3 regions of the Paenibacillus sp. JNU01 genome follow, and region 1 is predicted to be linked to each of the others. Evidence: riboswitches for the same ligand, from Rfam matches in the RefSeq annotation. Region 1 holds a riboswitch; each other region holds the start of a gene.

What was found. A riboswitch is a leader RNA that binds a small molecule or an ion and turns the genes downstream of it on or off. The one in region 1 is predicted to bind cobalamin.
Region 2: another riboswitch for cobalamin. It lies ahead of nikB (nickel ABC transporter permease); the one in region 1 lies ahead of cobJ (precorrin-3B C(17)-methyltransferase).
Region 3: another riboswitch for cobalamin. It lies ahead of NLBNIHML_RS24755 (ABC transporter substrate-binding protein); the one in region 1 lies ahead of cobJ (precorrin-3B C(17)-methyltransferase).

Annotation. Positions count from the first base shown of each region.
Region 1 covers NZ_CP169723.1:3,485,320-3,491,206, reverse strand. The annotation lists gene NLBNIHML_RS15140 (hypothetical protein) at 1-146, shown strand, start outside; gene NLBNIHML_RS15135 (GerAB/ArcD/ProY family transporter) at 202-1,404, shown strand; gene NLBNIHML_RS15130 (uroporphyrinogen-III synthase) at 1,535-2,371, shown strand; cobalamin riboswitch at 2,574-2,763, shown strand; gene cobJ (precorrin-3B C(17)-methyltransferase) at 3,167-5,098, shown strand; gene NLBNIHML_RS15120 (sirohydrochlorin chelatase) at 5,393-5,887, shown strand, end outside.
Region 2 covers NZ_CP169723.1:4,297,110-4,302,996, forward strand. The annotation lists gene NLBNIHML_RS18665 (alpha-glucosidase/alpha-galactosidase) at 1-1,267, opposite strand, end outside; gene NLBNIHML_RS18670 (AraC family ligand binding domain-containing protein) at 1,472-2,299, shown strand; cobalamin riboswitch at 2,377-2,569, shown strand; gene nikB (nickel ABC transporter permease) at 2,680-3,675, shown strand; gene nikC (nickel transporter permease) at 3,676-4,509, shown strand; gene NLBNIHML_RS18685 (ABC transporter substrate-binding protein) at 4,524-5,887, shown strand, end outside.
Region 3 covers NZ_CP169723.1:5,688,152-5,694,038, forward strand. The annotation lists gene NLBNIHML_RS24740 (adenosylcobinamide amidohydrolase) at 1-256, shown strand, start outside; gene cbiB (adenosylcobinamide-phosphate synthase CbiB) at 301-1,281, shown strand; gene NLBNIHML_RS24750 (histidine phosphatase family protein) at 1,272-1,958, shown strand; cobalamin riboswitch at 2,105-2,254, shown strand; gene NLBNIHML_RS24755 (ABC transporter substrate-binding protein) at 2,698-3,696, shown strand; gene NLBNIHML_RS24760 (FecCD family ABC transporter permease) at 3,693-4,739, shown strand; gene NLBNIHML_RS24765 (ABC transporter ATP-binding protein) at 4,736-5,548, shown strand; gene cobT (nicotinate-nucleotide--dimethylbenzimidazole phosphoribosyltransferase) at 5,594-5,887, shown strand, end outside.

The sequences.
Region 1 (5,887 bases):
AGGCCGCAGCTGTTAATCGATGGTTATCCTACGGTCTGATTGGAATAGGAACTGGCCTTTGGCTCTATGTAACCCATTTAAGCAAAACCTTTTTTGTGGCGGTATGGATTAGCCATGTCATCCAGCGCTTTTTACCGTTACCGTAGATGGGGACTGGGGGTGGTGCGAAGTACAGAATGAATGATGGAAAGGAGGTATTATATGAATCAAAGTGTGACTTCTCGACAGATTGTACTACTCGTGCTGTTGCTCAGTATTACAGGCACGTTGATTCAACCCCATGCACAGGCCATTTTTTATGCGGAACAGCATGCTTATCTCTCGTATGTACCAGTTGTTCTCGTGATGATTATATCCATGTGGATGGTAAGCCGAGTCCAGCGGAGGTTTCCGAATCAGGATCTATTTGAGGCCCTTGCTGACCGATTCCCCTTTATGGGAAGGCTCGCAGGTGTAATGTACGTTTTGTTTTTTTTCTTCATATTCGCAAGAGATATCCGATTGATTGGTGATTATGTAAGTATAACTTTATTAGAGACGACACCGATTTCCATCGTTGTATTGTCACTTATGATTATGGCGGTATTTATCGTCCGAGGTGGGCTTGGTTCGTTGATTGGAATGTCGGAACTCTATGTTACCCTGTTCCTGTTGAACTCTCTCATTGTGCCTTTCATGCTTATCCAGCAGATCAATATGGAGAATCTGATGCCTTATTTTCATGTGGATGTTGCAGGAGTAGGTAAGGGGAGTTGGTACATATTTTCTTTTTACGGAGAGATGATCGCACTGCCTTTTGTCGTTAAGGGCAGTGACTTTCGCTTCAAGTCTGTGTTATGGGGCATTATCATCTCGGGATTGCTGATGATACTGATTCTTGTGGAAACCATTACATCGATAGGTGTGCCTATTGCGTCCAGGCTGGTATACCCTTCTTATGAGCTGGCAAGACAGTTGCAAATAAGTGATTTCCTGGATCGGTTTGATCTGGCGCTGGCAGCGGCGACCCTGCCTACCATGATTACCAAAATTGCATTTGATCTGTACTTTGTCTGTTGGGGACTGAAGCGAATGATTCCGAACGTATCGGGAAAGGTCATGACTGGCCCTGTGGCGCTGTTAGGATTCGTATGTGCCTTTTGGTTCTTCAAGAACGCAATTCAGCTGTATCGGTTTACTCGGGAATGGACATGGATTGCCATTGTTTTTGAAGTACTGTTCCCGATTGTGCTGTTTCTTTTCCTTCGTCCTCGCAAAAAGGATAAAAAAGAATCTGCCCACCAGAAATCGGGAGAGCAGTCCAAGAAAGAGAAGCATGAACAGGGACAAGAATCCACTGATTCGGAGAAGAACGGGGAGAAAAGAAGGCAGGATCGTCATGGGGGAGAACTCCAACCTTCCTGATACATTCCATCAAAAATCCTTATAGATGAACGGGCAAAAATAGGGTAAGCACAGTTTCGCTTCACAGAAGTACCCTGTATACTGTAGTCAGACTGATGAACATTCGGCTGGACTAACGGGGGGAACATGAATGGCTCAACATTTGGCAGGTGTGCGTGTAGCATTGACAGGACCACGAAAATCGAAAGAGATGTCCATACTGGTTGAAAAAATGGGGGGAATCCCGCTTGTGCGACCGGCACAGGGGACGGTATTCCTGGATGATCGGAGTATCAGAGATGGGCTGGTATCCTGGATCTCAGACCCGCCAGACTGGGCGGTGTTAACGACGGGTATGGGATTGGATGCATTGTTTGAAATGGCTGAGGATATGGAAATCGCGGGACAATTTTTGGATGTATTATCGGATTCCTCCATTGCAGCGAGGGGATACAAGACGGTGAATGCGCTCAAGAAGCGCAGATTAACGCCCCTGGTACGGGATGATGACGGTAGCACGGACGGGCTCATTCGAGAATTCGCCCCCCATGATCTCGCAGGGAAAAAGGTCATATTACAGCTTCATGGGGAGACAGCTCCCAAACTCGTTGCATGGTTGGAAGAACAAGGTGCAATCGTCAGACAAGTGCTCCCTTACCGCCATGTACCGCCGGAAGATGCAGAGCTTGAACAGCTGTTGAATGAAATTCTAAAGTTCGAGATAGATGCTGTTGCGTTCACAAGTGGACCCCAGGTCAGATTTCTAACGCAATATGCGGCCTCCAAGGACAAGCTTGAGCCGTTGCTTGCCGCTTTCAGACAAGGCGTAATTCCTGCATCCGTAGGTAAAGTTACAGCAAACTCCATGCGTGAAGAAGGCATTGAGGCGCTGGTCATTCCGGAGGAAGAGAAGATGGGTGCACTCATCGTTGAACTTGGACGTTACTTTTCCGCAGGGCGTGCAGACAAGGTTGGCGGTCAGCAATAAAGGTTGAGTCGTTAACAGAAACGAACTCAATGCAAGGGTTGTTGTTGGATGGTTATAACGAATGGGATATGCATAGGTTATTCCGGGTTCTGATCCGATTTTTGGATCAGGACTTTTTTCTGTTTTGTCTGAAAATAGAAGAATGGATAAGTATCATAAGCATGGACATTATTTCCTGCACGGTGTTATTATGAAAACAATATTGAATGAAAACAAGCAAGGTGCTCTTGCGTGCAGCAAGAGGTAACAGGGAATCGGGTGAAAGTCCCGAGCGGTCCCGCCACTGTAATGGTGAAGCCCTTTTTGATCCAAGTCACTCGGAAAGCCGGGGAAGACAGAAAAGGAAGCTGATGATCCAAAGCCAGGAGACCTACCTTGCATGTGTCACCAAACCCTTCGCGGAAAGGAGTGGTGTACGAAGAATCAGGAATTGGGCGAACAATCGGTTCGCCCGGCTGGCCCCTCCAGGCCACATAGTCACAGGACTACCCTTCGGGAGTCTGGGGCTGTGTTCTTGAGTGTACGTACATGCGTATCCCATCCGTTACAAGGATGGGATTTTTTTGTTTTTTTAGATAAATGCACATCCTTGCGATACCTACCCTGTGTCGGGAAATTGCAGGTAGAGGAATAGATTAGTTGGATCATAACGGTTGATGTAAGAGCCTTGTTCGATAGTCTGAGTAAACAGAGCTGACGAGTTGAACATGCAGTACAGCGGGGGAGAAGGTCGGCATAGCCGCCCTTCTTCACTGTTTAGATCAGTACGACAAGTGTGATGAAGGAGGAGAAATCATGCAAGATCAAGGCAAGCTGCTGATTATCGGGTTCGGCCCGGGAGCAATGGAACATATCACCAAGCGGGCACTCGAAGCACTTCAGGAGAGTGAGGTAATTATCGGATACAACACGTATGTGGATCTTATTCGCCCTCTGTTGAACGGGCAAGCGATTGTACGTACAGGCATGACGGAGGAAGTAAGCCGTGCACAAGAAGCGGTTCGACAGGCGGAGATGGGCAAAATTGTTGCCGTAATTTCCAGCGGTGACGCAGGTGTGTATGGTATGGCTGGACTGGTGTACGAGGTGCTGATGGAGCAAGGTTGGAAGCCGGATACGGGTGTTGCCGTCGAGGTTATTCCGGGCGTATCGGCCATTCAGTCCTGTGCATCACTGCTGGGTGCCCCTGTCATGCATGATGCATGTACAATCAGCCTTAGTGATCACCTTACGCCGTGGGAGACCATTATTCGCCGGGTTGAAGCCGCAGCTTCTGCTGATTTTGTCATTGCCCTGTACAATCCGCGCAGTGGACGGCGCACACGCCAGATCGTGGAGACACAGGAAATGATCCTGCGTTATCGTGACCCACAGACCCCCGTAGGTCTGGTGAAAAGTGCATACCGTGAGCGTCAGGACGTTGTCATGACCACACTGGAGGATATGCTGAATCATGATATCGGCATGCTGACGACCGTGATTATCGGCAACTCCTCGACCATGATGTACGAAGGACTCATGGTCACCCCCCGCGGGTATCAGCGGAAATATACGCTGAATACCGCGGAACAGTCGCTCAGACCTCATGAGCGACTACGCACGGAAGCCGAGCCATGGTCGCTCGGCGCAAGGGAAGCCCGCGCTGCCGCCTCCGGCGAGGCAGCGGGCGAGAGCGCGGCCAGCGCTGCATCGGCCGCGCAGCCACAGGCGAAGCCAGCCCTGCGCGGCGCGAGCGCCGGAGCGGGCACGGCTCCGCAAGGGCAGCCGCCCGCTGGCGCGGTGGCAGCTGCCACTACGCCTGCGGCAAGCTCGGCGAGCGGCGCTGGCACCGCCGTGCTTGCCGGCGAGCGACCTGCGCCCGTTGCGGCAGAGGCCGCTCCGGGCCGAGTCGCAGAAGCGCCACGCGCCAGCGCAGCTGCGCTGGCCGCGGAGGCGCTGACACGGCTCGCGGCAGGCGGCGCGCTCGCGGGCGAATCGGCGAGCCGCTGGCTGAATACAGCAGCGCCGAGCCGAGAAGCAAGTGCATCGCAGGCCGCGACCGCAACGGCGGTACGCACCGCGCCCGAGCCTGGGCGTAAGGCGCCGCTGTTCGAAGTCGGCGTGTCGCCCGGCGTGGGCAACAAAAAATTCACCGCAGCCCAGATGGCGCTGCTGGCGCAGTGTGCAAGTGAAGATGGCGAACTGGAGTACACGCCGGAGCACCAGATTATTCTGAGAGTGCCGACATTTGAACCGGACTCGCTGGTTGAAGAGCTGCGTGCAGCGAATTTTATCGTTGTACCGATTGGTGATGTCATCAAGGTGAAGGCCTGTGACTTCTGCAATATGGAGAAGGACGATGCTGTCCCGATGGCTAACCATTTGCAGGCCGTGATTGGCGGACTGGGTGCACCCAAAGAAACGAGTGTGGCGCTGAATGGCTGCGGTATGGCATGTTACGGGGCAGTATTGGAGGATATCGGCATCGTGTATCGCAAAGGTGCATATGACCTGTTCCTCGGCGGCAAGAAATTCGGCCGCAATGCTCACCCTGCCCAGCCCGTAGCGGAGGGAATTCCGGGTGATCAGATCGGTGGCATTGTGGAACGTATTGTGGCGGATTACAAGGAAAAGGGCCATCCGAATGAGCGATTCCACAAGTTCTTCAAACGAGTTGGTGTAATTCAGGGCTTCCGCCATGTCGATGCACCGGTCACTGTGGAAGTAAACCCGATATGTGGTGACTAATTCCATACTTAATTCCTTACTAAATTTTTTATAAATAAGTCTTAAGTAATCATTAATTAAGCCCCTGCCTGCACGACTTCTTTCATGGAGACATGAGGGTGCAGCTTGTCAGGACCTATCTAATATTTTGCAATATTCGCTGGATTTCAGCTGACATAGATGGATTGATTTTTACAAGTAATGCAGTGAATGGATGGAATGACTGGTTTGGCGCAGTTTTAGCCGGATGAACTGGAGTGCTGAATGAATATGAAAAGTCTGATCTGCGGGTCAGACGGGGGAGGAATAACAAAGATGGATGCAATATTGTTGGTGGGACACGGGAGCCGTGATCCCGAGGGGAACCGGGAACTGAAGGAGTTTGCACATGAGGTAGCAGCGAAGGCACCTGAGAATACGTTGGTGGAGACCTGTTTTCTGGAATTAACGAGACCAAGTATTGCTGATGGTGTTACCGCTTGTGTGGACCGAGGTGCAACACGTGTTGTGTTGGTGCCGATCATTCTGTTTGCTGCCGGGCATGCCAAGATTGATATTCCTAACGCCATTGACCGCGCCAAGGCACGTTATCCGCAGGTGCAGTTCGTATACGGTCGTCCAATCGGTGTTCACGAGAAAGTTGTCCAAATCATGCAGACCCGTCTGCAAGAAGCACAACCTGTACTTGTCGCATCCCAAGGCGGTACAGCGGTAGCGGCTCCACCTGCTCCGGTGACGGATGAAGAGACTGCCGTACTGGTGCTTGGACGGGGAAGCAGTGACCCGGATGCCAACAGTGACTTTTTCAAA
Region 2 (5,887 bases), 810 kb from region 1:
CTTCAATCAGCTCATCACACATCGCTACGATGTCATCGATAGACAGCTCAGCAGCCGTGTGTGGATCAAGCATGGCCGCATGATAGATATGTTCCTTTTTGCCGGTGATTGCCGCTTCAATGGTCAGCAGTTGCGTGTTGATGTTTGTCCGGTTCAATGCCGCGAGTTGTGGAGGCAGATCCCCAATGTAGGTAGGACTGATTCCTGATCCATCGACCAGACAAGGTACTTCGACACATGCCTCACGCGGGAGGTTCGTAATCAGTCCGTTGTTCATGACGTTGCCGCCAATCTTGTACGGGTTATTCGTCTCCATGGCTTCAATAATATGCGATGCGTATTCACGGCTGCGGGTATGTTCAATATTTTCGCTGGCAAACAGCTTGGTACGCATTTCTTTCCAGCCTTCAATCTGGTTCACACAGCGGCGTGGATACTCATCCAGTGGAATGTTGAAGCGTTCAATCAGCTCCGGGTAATTCCGCTTGATGAAGTAAGGGTGGTACTCGGCATTATGCTCGGACGATTCCGTTACATAATAGCCAAATCGCTGCATCAATTCATAACGAACCATGTCGTCATGCTGTTCTTTCTGCTTTTCCTTCGCCAGACGTTTAATCTCGGGGTACAGATCCTGCCCGTCTTTGGTAACTTCGAGCAACCACGCCATGTGGTTGATCCCTGCAATTTTAGCAACAACACCTGTCTGATCGATCCCCAGTGCATCAAACAGATGTGGTACACATACCTGCACACTATGACACAAACCTACGGTTTTGATCCCGCCATGCACATTCATGACGTTGGTAAGTACGGCCATTGGGTTGGTGTAATTCAGGAACCATGCATCCGGACAGACTTCCTGCATATCCCGGGCAAAATCCAGCATAACCGGAATCGTCCGCAAGTTACGGAAAATCCCTCCTATTCCGAGTGTATCTGCAATCGTTTGACGCAGTCCGTATTTCTTCGGAATCTCGAAGTCCGTAATGGTACATGGATCATATCCACCGACCTGGATGGCGTTGATGACATATTTGGCTCCGCGCAGTGCTTCCTTACGGTCATGATATACGTTCACGACGCAACGACTTCCAAGTGAACGGGCCAGACTGGTCAGCAAACGCTCGGAATCGCTCAAACGTTCAGCATCGATATCAAACAATGCCAATTCAAAGTCCTGCAGTGCTTCGGTCATCATGACATCACCCAATACATTTTTGACAAAGACGGTGCTTCCCGCACCGAGAAACGTAATTTTGTTCATCTTAAATTCAGCCTCCCTGAAAAATGTTGTACCCCAACTATAGGCCGATTCGGCACATATAACTATGGCTCAACCCCTCTCAAACATGGCATAATCCCATTTTTGTTTCCGTTTTCAACTAATATTTATGTTCTTTAGCTGTTATAATTTAATTAGGCATATAGATGGTGAGCCTCGGAAGGAAACAAGAAGGGAGGGCATAAAATGAGAAAAATAGAGATGAATGTGGTAGCCACGGACTGGACACAGATGGAACTGGTCTTGTTGTTCTTCGGGTGGGAGGCGTGTGAACCCGCCCATTATTGGGGACCGGGTGTACGTGATTCCTATATTGTGCATTACATCCATGAAGGACGGGGCATCGTGTACATGGGGGACCAGGAATACAAGCTTAGCGAGGGACAGGGTTTTATCATTTTCCCGGATACGCTTATTCATTATGAGGCAGATCCCAAGGAGCCCTGGACGTATTCGTGGTTCGGCTTCAAAGGTGTACAAGCCAAAGCATTCATGCAACGTGCCCAACTGAGCCCGGAGCGCCCGATATATGATGTCCATGATACGATTACGATGGAACAGTTGTATACGGAGATGGTCCAAGCTTCCACGCGACCGGAAGGTGATGTGTTGAACCAGAGTCTCTTGTACCGCTTGATGGCAGAATTAATCTCTTCTTCACCTGTGAAGGAAGAGGTCGGGCAGCTCCTTTCAAACAAAGAAACATACATCCGGCAGGCGGTGCAATTTATGGAGAACAGGTACAGTCAGCGAACTTCCATACTGGATATTGCCCAAGCCGTGGGGCTGGATCGCACGTATCTATCGGGATTATTCAAAGAGCGATATGGCATGTCGCTACAGTCATTTTTTCTGGAGTACCGTATGAATCGTGCTGCCCAACTTCTTCAGAATCCAGGGCTGTCGGTCAGTGAAGTGGCCCATTCTGTCGGTTATACGGACCCATTATTGTTTTCCAAGATGTTTAAGCGTGTGACGGGCGTATCTCCGAAGGGGTCGAGAATTCGCGATTAGACGCACCTAGTGTTTCAAATTTGAAAGAAAAGTTTTGATCATTAAACGTTGTCCCGCTATACTGATACAGAAGTGTAATTGAATATGTGGAACTTGGTGCTTTGCCCGTCAGGGTGGAAGCTTAATAGGGAAGTCCGGTGTAATACCGGCGCGGTCCCGCCACTGTAACAGAGGAGTCAGGTAGCGATAATCCACTGGTTTAGACCGGGAAGGAGCTGCAAGTGACGATGATTCTGGAGCCAGGAGACCTGCCAGGTTTAACAAACACAGTAGTACCCTACGGGAGATAGGAAGGTGTTTAGAGAGCATGATTTTTTCTGAAAATCTGTTTGTTTAAGGCGTCCTCATCCAGTAACACGGAGAGGGACGCTTTTTTTGTTATGAACGAAGAACATCATGGCACATACATAGAGTTTTGGGGAAGGACGTTAGAGCAATTGAGCAGATATATCGTTAAACGATTATTACAACTGGTAGTTGTGTTGTTCGGCATCACGTTCCTGACGTTCCTGCTAACCTACCTGTCTCCTGGAGATCCAGCCAGACTTATGCTTATGTCTACAGGGGTAACGCCATCCGATGAGCTGGTCAGGCAGGTGAGGTCTGAGCTTGGATTGAATGAGCCTTTTTTCTACCGATACGGGACATGGTTGGGACAGGTGGTAACTGGAGACTTCGGTACATCATATAAATACAATCGTCCAGTACTGGACGTGCTGATGGCACGGCTCCCGGCAACGCTTTGGCTAACAGGAAGCGCTATGCTTCTGGTTATTCTGGTTTCCTTTCCACTGGGGATGCTGTCGGCTGTCTACCGTAACCAATGGCTTGATCACGTCATTCGTCTGTTCTCTTTTGCCGGATTATCGATGCCCAGCTTCTGGTTAGGTATGTTACTCATGTTGGTCTTCGGTGTACAACTGAAGCTGCTGCCAGTAATGGGCAACTCCGGATGGTACAGCCTGATTCTGCCTGCATGTACTCTCGCGATTCCACTTGTTGCCCAGTACAGCAGACAGATTCGTGCGATCCTGCTTGAGGAGACAAGCCAGAACTATGTGATCGGAGCCAGATCCAGAGGTGTGAAGGAATCGATCATTATTTTGCGTCATATTCTTCCCAATGCCCTGCTGCCGATCGTTACCCTTATGGGTATGACAACAGGTGCTTTGTTAGGTGGTGCAGCGATTGTGGAAAGTTTATTTGTGTGGCCGGGTGTTGGACAGATGGCTGTAGATGCGATTTTCACAAGGGATTATCCGCTGATTCAGGGATATGTCATCTGGATGGCGATCATATATGTCACCCTGAATCTGCTGGTTGATGTATGGACTCATCTTCGTGATCCCCGAATCCGACTGGAAGTGGATATATAGATGAGAGCCTTCAGACTGGTATTACTGCAGAATCGCTGGTTCACCTTCCTGCTGTCTCTGACCGCCTTCTGGATTATTCTTGCCATGGTTGCACCGCTGCTTGCACCACACGACCCACTTGCAACGAACTTTGCCAAAGTATTGCACCCATCCAGCATTGAATATCCCCTTGGAACCGATCAGCTGGGTCGATGTGTATTATCTCGTCTTCTGTACGGTGCTCGTACCTCGCTGCTGCTCACCTTTATGATGATTGGCATCGTGTTTGTGCTAGGTGTAGCGATTGGAGTCATCGCCGGTTTCGCTCGGGGGGTAACGGATATGGTGCTCATGCGCCTGTCTGATACCTTAATGGCATTTCCGGGCCTGATTTTTGCGATCGCTGTGGTGGGGATGCTTGGGCCGGGATTGTTCAATACAGTGCTGGCACTGTCGGTTGTCTGGTGGGCGAAGTATGCAAGGATGGCCAGAAGCCTGGTGATTTCCCTTCAGCAAAAGGAATATGTGGCTGCCGCTGCTTTCAGCGGAGCACGTAAGATACAGATCATTGGCAGGACGATCCTGCCTAATATGATGTCTCCAATCATCGTCATGGCGATGATGGATGTGGGTGGTATGATGCTGTCGATCTCGGGGTTGTCCTTTCTTGGGCTTGGCGCGCAGCCACCGAACCCCGAGTGGGGGGCCATGTTAAATGAAGGCAGAAGATATCTGCAGACTGCACCATGGCTTTTAATATATCCGGGTCTGGCGATATTCAGCACCGTCATTATTTTTAATTTACTGGGAGACAGTCTGCGAGATGTGCTTGATCCCAAGAAAAATACAGCTTAACTGGAGGAACCGGAATGAAGGGGAATTTTCAAAAATCAATGTTGCTCACCATCGTATCCATGTTCGTTGTGTTCTTGCTTGCAGCTTGCGGCACTGCCAATAATCCATCGACCTCGTCTGGTGCAACGGAGAAGTCAGCGGCTACGGACAAGGGTACGACAAGTGCACTGACTCATCTGAATGTGGCCCTGTTCTGGCTTGGCAGCAGTCTGGACCCGGCAGAAGAATGGAATGGCTGGACGCTGACGCGTGCAGCGATTGGGGAGACACTGATCCAGTTTGACGAGAATATGAAGCTGGTCCCTAAAATTGCAGATACTTGGGAACGAGTGGATGACACGACTTGGCACTTTCATATTCGGGAAGGTGTAACTTTTCATAACGGAAATAAGGTAACTGCCGACGCAGTGAAAACATCGATTGAACGCTCCATTGAGTTAAACGAGAGAGGACAAGCGACTGTACCCGTAGCCTCAATGACTGCTGAAGGACAAGATCTGACGATTAAAACGAAAGAGCCTTATGCGTCCCTGCTTGGTAATATTGCCGAGCCACTGTTTGTCATTGTGGATACGAGTGCAGATACATCCAAATTCAAGAGCGAGCCTATCGCCACGGGGCCATTTATGGTGACAGGTTATACGCCGGATCAGGAGATCCAGGTGAAAAAGTATGACGGGTACTGGGGCGGTGCGGCAGATGTAGACACATTGACGTTGAAATATATTAAGGATGATAGCACACGTGCCCTTGCCCTGCAGTCTGGAGAGATTGATGTAGCCAGTAACGTGGGACGTAGCAATTTGACGCTATTCCAGGACAAGAGTCAATACACCATTGATGAAATTCCTAGCCTGCGTACCCAGTTTGTATGGTTTAACACAACCAAACCGCTACTGAGTGATCAGGAGGTTCGCCGAGCGATTTCTTATGGTGTAGACCGGGAGATGTATGCCAATACGCTGGTGGGAGGTCAGGCGGCCAAAGGTCCATTTACCTCGGCGCTGCCTTTTGGATATGACAAGATCAAAGGATATGGTTACGAACCGGAGAAAGCCAAACAGTTGCTGGATGGGGCTGGCTACAGGGATGCAGATGGCGATGGCATTCGTGAAAAAGATGGCAAGAAGCTGTCGCTACAGCTGATTCTGAACTCCGCTTACGAGTCTGATTCGATTGTGGCTGCTGCAATGCAGTCCCAGCTTAAAGAGATTGGCGTTCAGGTGGAGATGACCTCCTATGAGGATCTAACCGATCATCAGAAGAGCGGAAATTACGACCTCGCTTTGACCAGTATTAATACAGGCATCACGGGTGACCCGCAGTATATTCTGGATTTCTACTTCATGACGGGTGCGGAATGGAATGTGGGCGGATA
Region 3 (5,887 bases), 2.2 Mb from region 1:
GGCGGTGGAAGCCAAAGCGGCAGCGCTGGCGGATGCAGGTGTTTTGGATTCGGAGAACGGGTTGCCCGCCACCGGCACCACAACTGATGCCATTGTGTTTGCAGTACGTCAGGCAGTGGAGGAACCACAACCGATGATCACTTATGCCGGGACGGCGACTACGGCGGGGGCGGCGATTGGCAGATTGGTATACGACACGGTGACGGAGAGCCTTCAGGCCGGACTGTTATGGAAAGAGAGGATCAGGCACAAATGACTTTTGAGATAGAGCATCTATGGACCTGGCCGTTCTGGACAGGCATGGCTGGAGCCTGGATTATTATACTGGCGTACCTGTTAGACCGATGTATCGGTGATCCGCGCTGGATTCCCCACCCGGTGATTGGCATGGGAAAAGGCATCTCGGCGTTGGAGCGTGTTATTCGCTCGCGTGTGAACACAGATTCGGGGCTGAAGAGAGCAGGGCTGTTGTTCCCGCTTGTGGTTGCGGGGGGTTCTTTTGCCATCACTTGGGGACTTGTATATGTGCTTGGATTGATTCATCCTGTCATTGCGGCGGCAGCTGAAGTGGTGCTCATCGCAACGACCATTGCTTCAAAAGGGCTGAAGGATGCAGGTATGGAAGTGTATCGTCATCTGAAGCATCAGGATTGGCCGGCGGCCAGACGTTCACTGAGTATGATTGTAGGACGTGATACGGCGCATCTGGATGAACCGGAGGTTGTGCGGGGAACGGTAGAGACGGTTGCCGAAAATATCGTGGATGCCATTGTATCCCCGTTATTCTATGCGCTTATTGGAGGCGCTCCGCTAGCCATGGCTTATCGTGCCGTCAACACACTGGATTCCATGGTCGGATATAAAAATGACAAGTATCTGCATCTTGGTTGGGCCTCGGCCCGTCTGGATGATGTGGCGAACTGGATACCCGCCCGGCTCACCGCAATGCTGTTAATCGTGGGTGCCTGGGTCATGAAATTTGATGCCAAAGGAGCAGCACGGATGGTCGCTCGGGATGCAAGACTGCATCCAAGTCCGAATAGCGGGTTTCCCGAATCAGCAGTGGCTGGAGCACTGGGCATCCGACTTGGCGGACATAACGTGTATCACGGAGTTGCTTCGTTTCGTGCCTATATGGGCGAGGCCACACGGCCGATGGAAGCCGAGGATATTGTGCGAACATCACGCCTAATGTTCTGGTCCGCAGGGGCTTTTGTTGCACTTTGTGTGTTAATATCGCTGGGTGGCTGGCTGGCAGGAGGGATGCTGTTATGGCCCTAAATGAGGGGGATGCAGGCAAGGACATACATACGGATCAACCGGCTTCAATGAAAAGAAACATTCTGTGGGTCCGTCACGGGACAACGCTATGGAATGTGGAAAAAAGATACCTGGGGCATACCGACATCGGTCTGCTGCCAGATGCCAAAGAAGAACTGGCTCCGCTTCATGAACAATTGAGCCGTGTTTCGTGGCACGAGGTATATTGCAGTGATCTGCTGCGCTGCCGACAGACGCTGGAACAGATTCTTCCTGATGCCAGCGGAGAGGTGAAGTTCGATTCGCGTCTGCGTGAAATTGATTTTGGACAGTGGGAAGGGCTAACGTATGAGCAGCTCAAGGATAACCCTGAGTACCGAAACTGGATTGATGCGCCGCAGAAGGTCACTCCGCCTGATGGGGAATCGTGGCAGGAGTTTACGGGACGGTTGGATTCCTTTCTCCAAGAGATGTTGTTGGAGGGTCGTCCTTCGATGCACGTTGATGAGGGGCGCGAGTCAACCATAGTTGTGGTTACGCATGGTGGTGTCATCCGGTATGCCTTGTCCCGTCTGATTGCCGGGCTTGGATTCTGGGATACACATGTTGTCCCGGGACAGGCGATTCAGGTTCAGCTTGATCAACAGGGGAATGAGTGGTTTGGCAGCAGAGTGACTTTTCCGCCGATCGGGTTGTAAGGATGTACAATATACCCTATAATCACAACAGAAGTGTGACTTCAGCATGGATACAGATACGGTGCAGGCTGTGAAGCCTAATGCGTATATAACATGTAGAAATTACATGACAATGATATACCATATCAGCGACCAAGGGTCCCGCGTGTGAAGGCTATGTTCATGGCAGATTAGTACGAGTCGTGAAACACACAAGGGTGAAATGGGGAAGCCGGTGCAAATCCGGCACGGTCCCGCCACTGTAAAACAGGATGATTCCTGTAAGTCAGGTTACCTGCCCTGGACGTACAAACCGGTGTTCCTTCGAGGAAAGGACAGCGTTTCGGGCAATTCTATGCGCATGGACAACCTTTGGTTGAACATGTACAGATCGCCATATGCGAGACGTCATCCCTGATCCTGGACGTATGGATTGGGGATTTTTTATTGTTCATGTAAAAGAACCGAACTTTTACACGTTAACGAAGAGTGCAGAACCGATCTGAAGAAACGAAGTGTTCGCTTAAAGCTTTCTACAAGAAAGCTACATTGGAAGCATACGCTTATCCCCGGATTTTCCCTTTCGAAAAGGGAATCAAACAAATCTGGGGATAACAGCGATCGGAAGATGGTACTGCAATCGGAGTGGATTTGTGTAAAATTGATGGGTTTAACTTGTACAGGAACACCAAGGCATGGGAGCAGGAGTTTGAGCACGATGCAAGAAAATAGCACAAATAGAGAAGGGGAGAATAACAGAATGAATTTCAAGAATTGGAAAAGCGTAGCGTCCCTGCTAAGTGCAGCGGCACTCGTACTGGCTTTGGCCGGATGTGGCAATGCAACAACGAACGAGGGCACAGGTACTTCACAGCAACCGGCACAGGAGCAGTCCGAAGGCCAGGCGCAGACGGACCTCAAAACACAATATCCACTGACCGTTACGGATGCAACGGGTGAGTCTTTCACTTTTGAAAAGGCGCCAGCCAAAATTGTATCCGTGTCTCCGGCTGAGACGGAATCCCTGTTTGCCCTTGGATTGGACGATCAAATCGTTGGTGTATCCGACTATGACGATTATCCGGAAGCAGCAACAACCAAAGCGAAAATGGGTGGCATCACCAAGCCCAACGAAGAGTCCATCATTGCATCTGAAGCCGACATCGTCTTCACAGGAATCTCGATGAGCGAGGATGCCGTGAAGAAGCTGCGCGAGTTGGGTATTACCATTTTCAAAACGGATCCTAAATCCATTGACGATGTGATGAACAATATCGAAACCTTCGGTAAAATCACCGATCATCAGGAAAAAGCACAAGAAATCATCACTCAGATGAAACAGGACGTGACGGATGTAACCGAAGCGGTGAAGGCAGTTAAACCGGAAGAGAAGAAAAAAGTATACGTTGAATTCTCCCCAGGTTGGTCGGTAGGTAAAGGTGAGTTCATGGACGAACTGATCACTGTAGCCGGAGGAACCAATATCGCTTCAAACGAAAAAGGCTGGTACCAAATCAATGAAGAAAACGTGATTGCCTCCAACCCGGATGTGATCCTGTATGCCAACGATGTAATTGACGAAAACTCCAAAACACTGGATCAGATCATCAAGGCGCGCAGCGGCTGGGATCAAATTACGGCTGTGAAAAATGACGCGGTTATTGGCCTGGATGCCAACCTGTTGAGCCGTCCGGGTCCACGGGTAACTCAAGGGTTGAAAGAAGTAGCCAAAGCGATCTACCCTGACTTGTTCCAATGAGTAAAAAGCTGATCCTGTTCGGAACGACGGGCATGGTGCTGCTGGTGCTCACCGTGCTCATCTGCACGGGCATTGGTTCAGTAGCTTTGCCAATTCGGGATATTGCAGGCATCCTGATTCACAAAATTCCCTGGGTGGGCGACTGGATAACACCGGATTGGAATAAGCCAGCTGAACAGATTATCTGGAAAGTCCGTTTTCCGCGTGTACTGCTTGCTGTGCTCGTGGGGGCTTCACTGGCCATTGCGGGTGCGGGCTTCCAGGGTGTGCTGCGTAATCCGCTGGCCGATCCGTTTACACTCGGTGTATCATCCGGTGCATCGGTAGGGGCTGCTTTCCTGATTTTCTTCGGATTGCAGTACGCACTGATCGGGATTTGGACGTTACCTTTGATTGCGTTTTTGACGGGTGTAATCACGTTATGGTTTGTGATGGCACTGGCTCGTGAAGGGCGTAAAATACCAACACACAGCCTCATTCTGGCTGGTGTGGTTATGCAAAGTTTCCTGGGCGCAGTTGTTTCCTTCCTGTCGACCATGTCGAAACAGACGATTAATGAAATTATATACTGGACGATGGGAAGTCTGGCATTACGCGGGTGGTCGTATACGGCCATCCTTTTCCCGTATTTTTTGCTGGGGCTGGTCTTTCTCTGGAGCCGGGCACGTTCGTTGAATGTGCTTGCGCTGGGAGAACGTCAAGCGGCACATATCGGGATTGGCGTGGACAGGCTTAAGCTGTCCGTGCTGGCAGTCGGTACACTGCTGACCGCAGGGGCTGTCTCGGTATCCGGTGTCATCGGATTTGTCGGATTGGTGATCCCGCATATGTTGCGGCTGCTGGTGGGGCCGGATTATCGACTGCTGGTACCTTTGTCTGCCATTGGTGGAGCGATCTTCATGGTGTGGGCCGATACCATCGCAAGGTCGTTGCTGGCGCCCACTGAAATTCCACTCGGGGTGGTCACCGCCTTTGTTGGTGCGCCGTTCTTTGCTTACCTGCTGCACCGGAACAAAAAGTTGCAGAAGGGGATGATGCCATGAATTCCAGTACCAGTTCGAACTCAACTTCACTTATTTCCATTAAGGGAGCTGGGAAGTCATATGGTGATCATCAGGCATTGCGCAGTGTAGACTGGCATGTTGGTGAAGGTGACTGGTGGGGAGTTGTCGGTCCAAACGGTAGCGGCAAGTCCACCCTGATCCAGCTTATTGCCGGAACGGAACAGTTAAGCGAAGGTCAGATCCGTATCGATGGTCGAGATATCAGCTCATACAGCCGTAAGGACCTGTCACGCATGATCGCTGTATTGCAGCAGGACGGCTTGCCAGCCATCTCTTATCCTGTACGGGACGTGGTGGAGATGGGGCGATATCCGTACCAGAACTGGCTGGGGCGGGAAGTGGGTGATGGGGCACTTGTGGTAGACAGGGTGCTCGAAGACTTGGGATTGACGGAGCTCGCGGACAGACCGCTGGATGCACTCAGCGGCGGACAACGGCAGCGGGTCGCACTAGCGAAAGTCATGGCTCAGGAGCCGCGGTTGCTGCTGCTGGACGAGCCGACTACGTTCCTGGATATTAAGTATCAATTGCAATTCATGGAATTGTTATCGGCCTGGCGACAGAGAAACAACATTACGATTGTGGCTGTGCTGCATGATCTGAATCTCGCCGCGTTATTTTGCGATCATATTCTGGCGCTGCGTGAGGGCGTGGCGGTGGGAAAGGGCACACCTCATACGTTAATCAACGATGAGAATATTCAGGACATATTTCGCGTCAAACCCGCAATTGTCTCCCATCCCGACCATGCCATACCTCAACTGCTGCTACGGCGGGACATCGATTAGTTGAAGCGGGGCAACCCATATTTTGATGAAGGAAGTGCTGGTTGTATGAATAATGAACAGATGTTGGAGCAATTAACGAAAAGGATTACCGCTCCTGACCAGAAAGTGGCGGCAGAAACCTCTGCGCATGTGGATTCGTTGACGAAGCCGCCAGGGAGTCTGGGCAAATTGGAAGAGCTGGTGATCCGCCTGGCTGGCATGACGGGTATTGCTCGTCCGCGTTTTGATCACAGGGCGGTCATTGTCATGGCAGCAGATCACGGCGTAGTGGAAGAAGGCATCAGTGCTTTTCCTGCTGAAGTAACCCCGCAGATGGTCATGAATTTCCTCGCTGGGGGC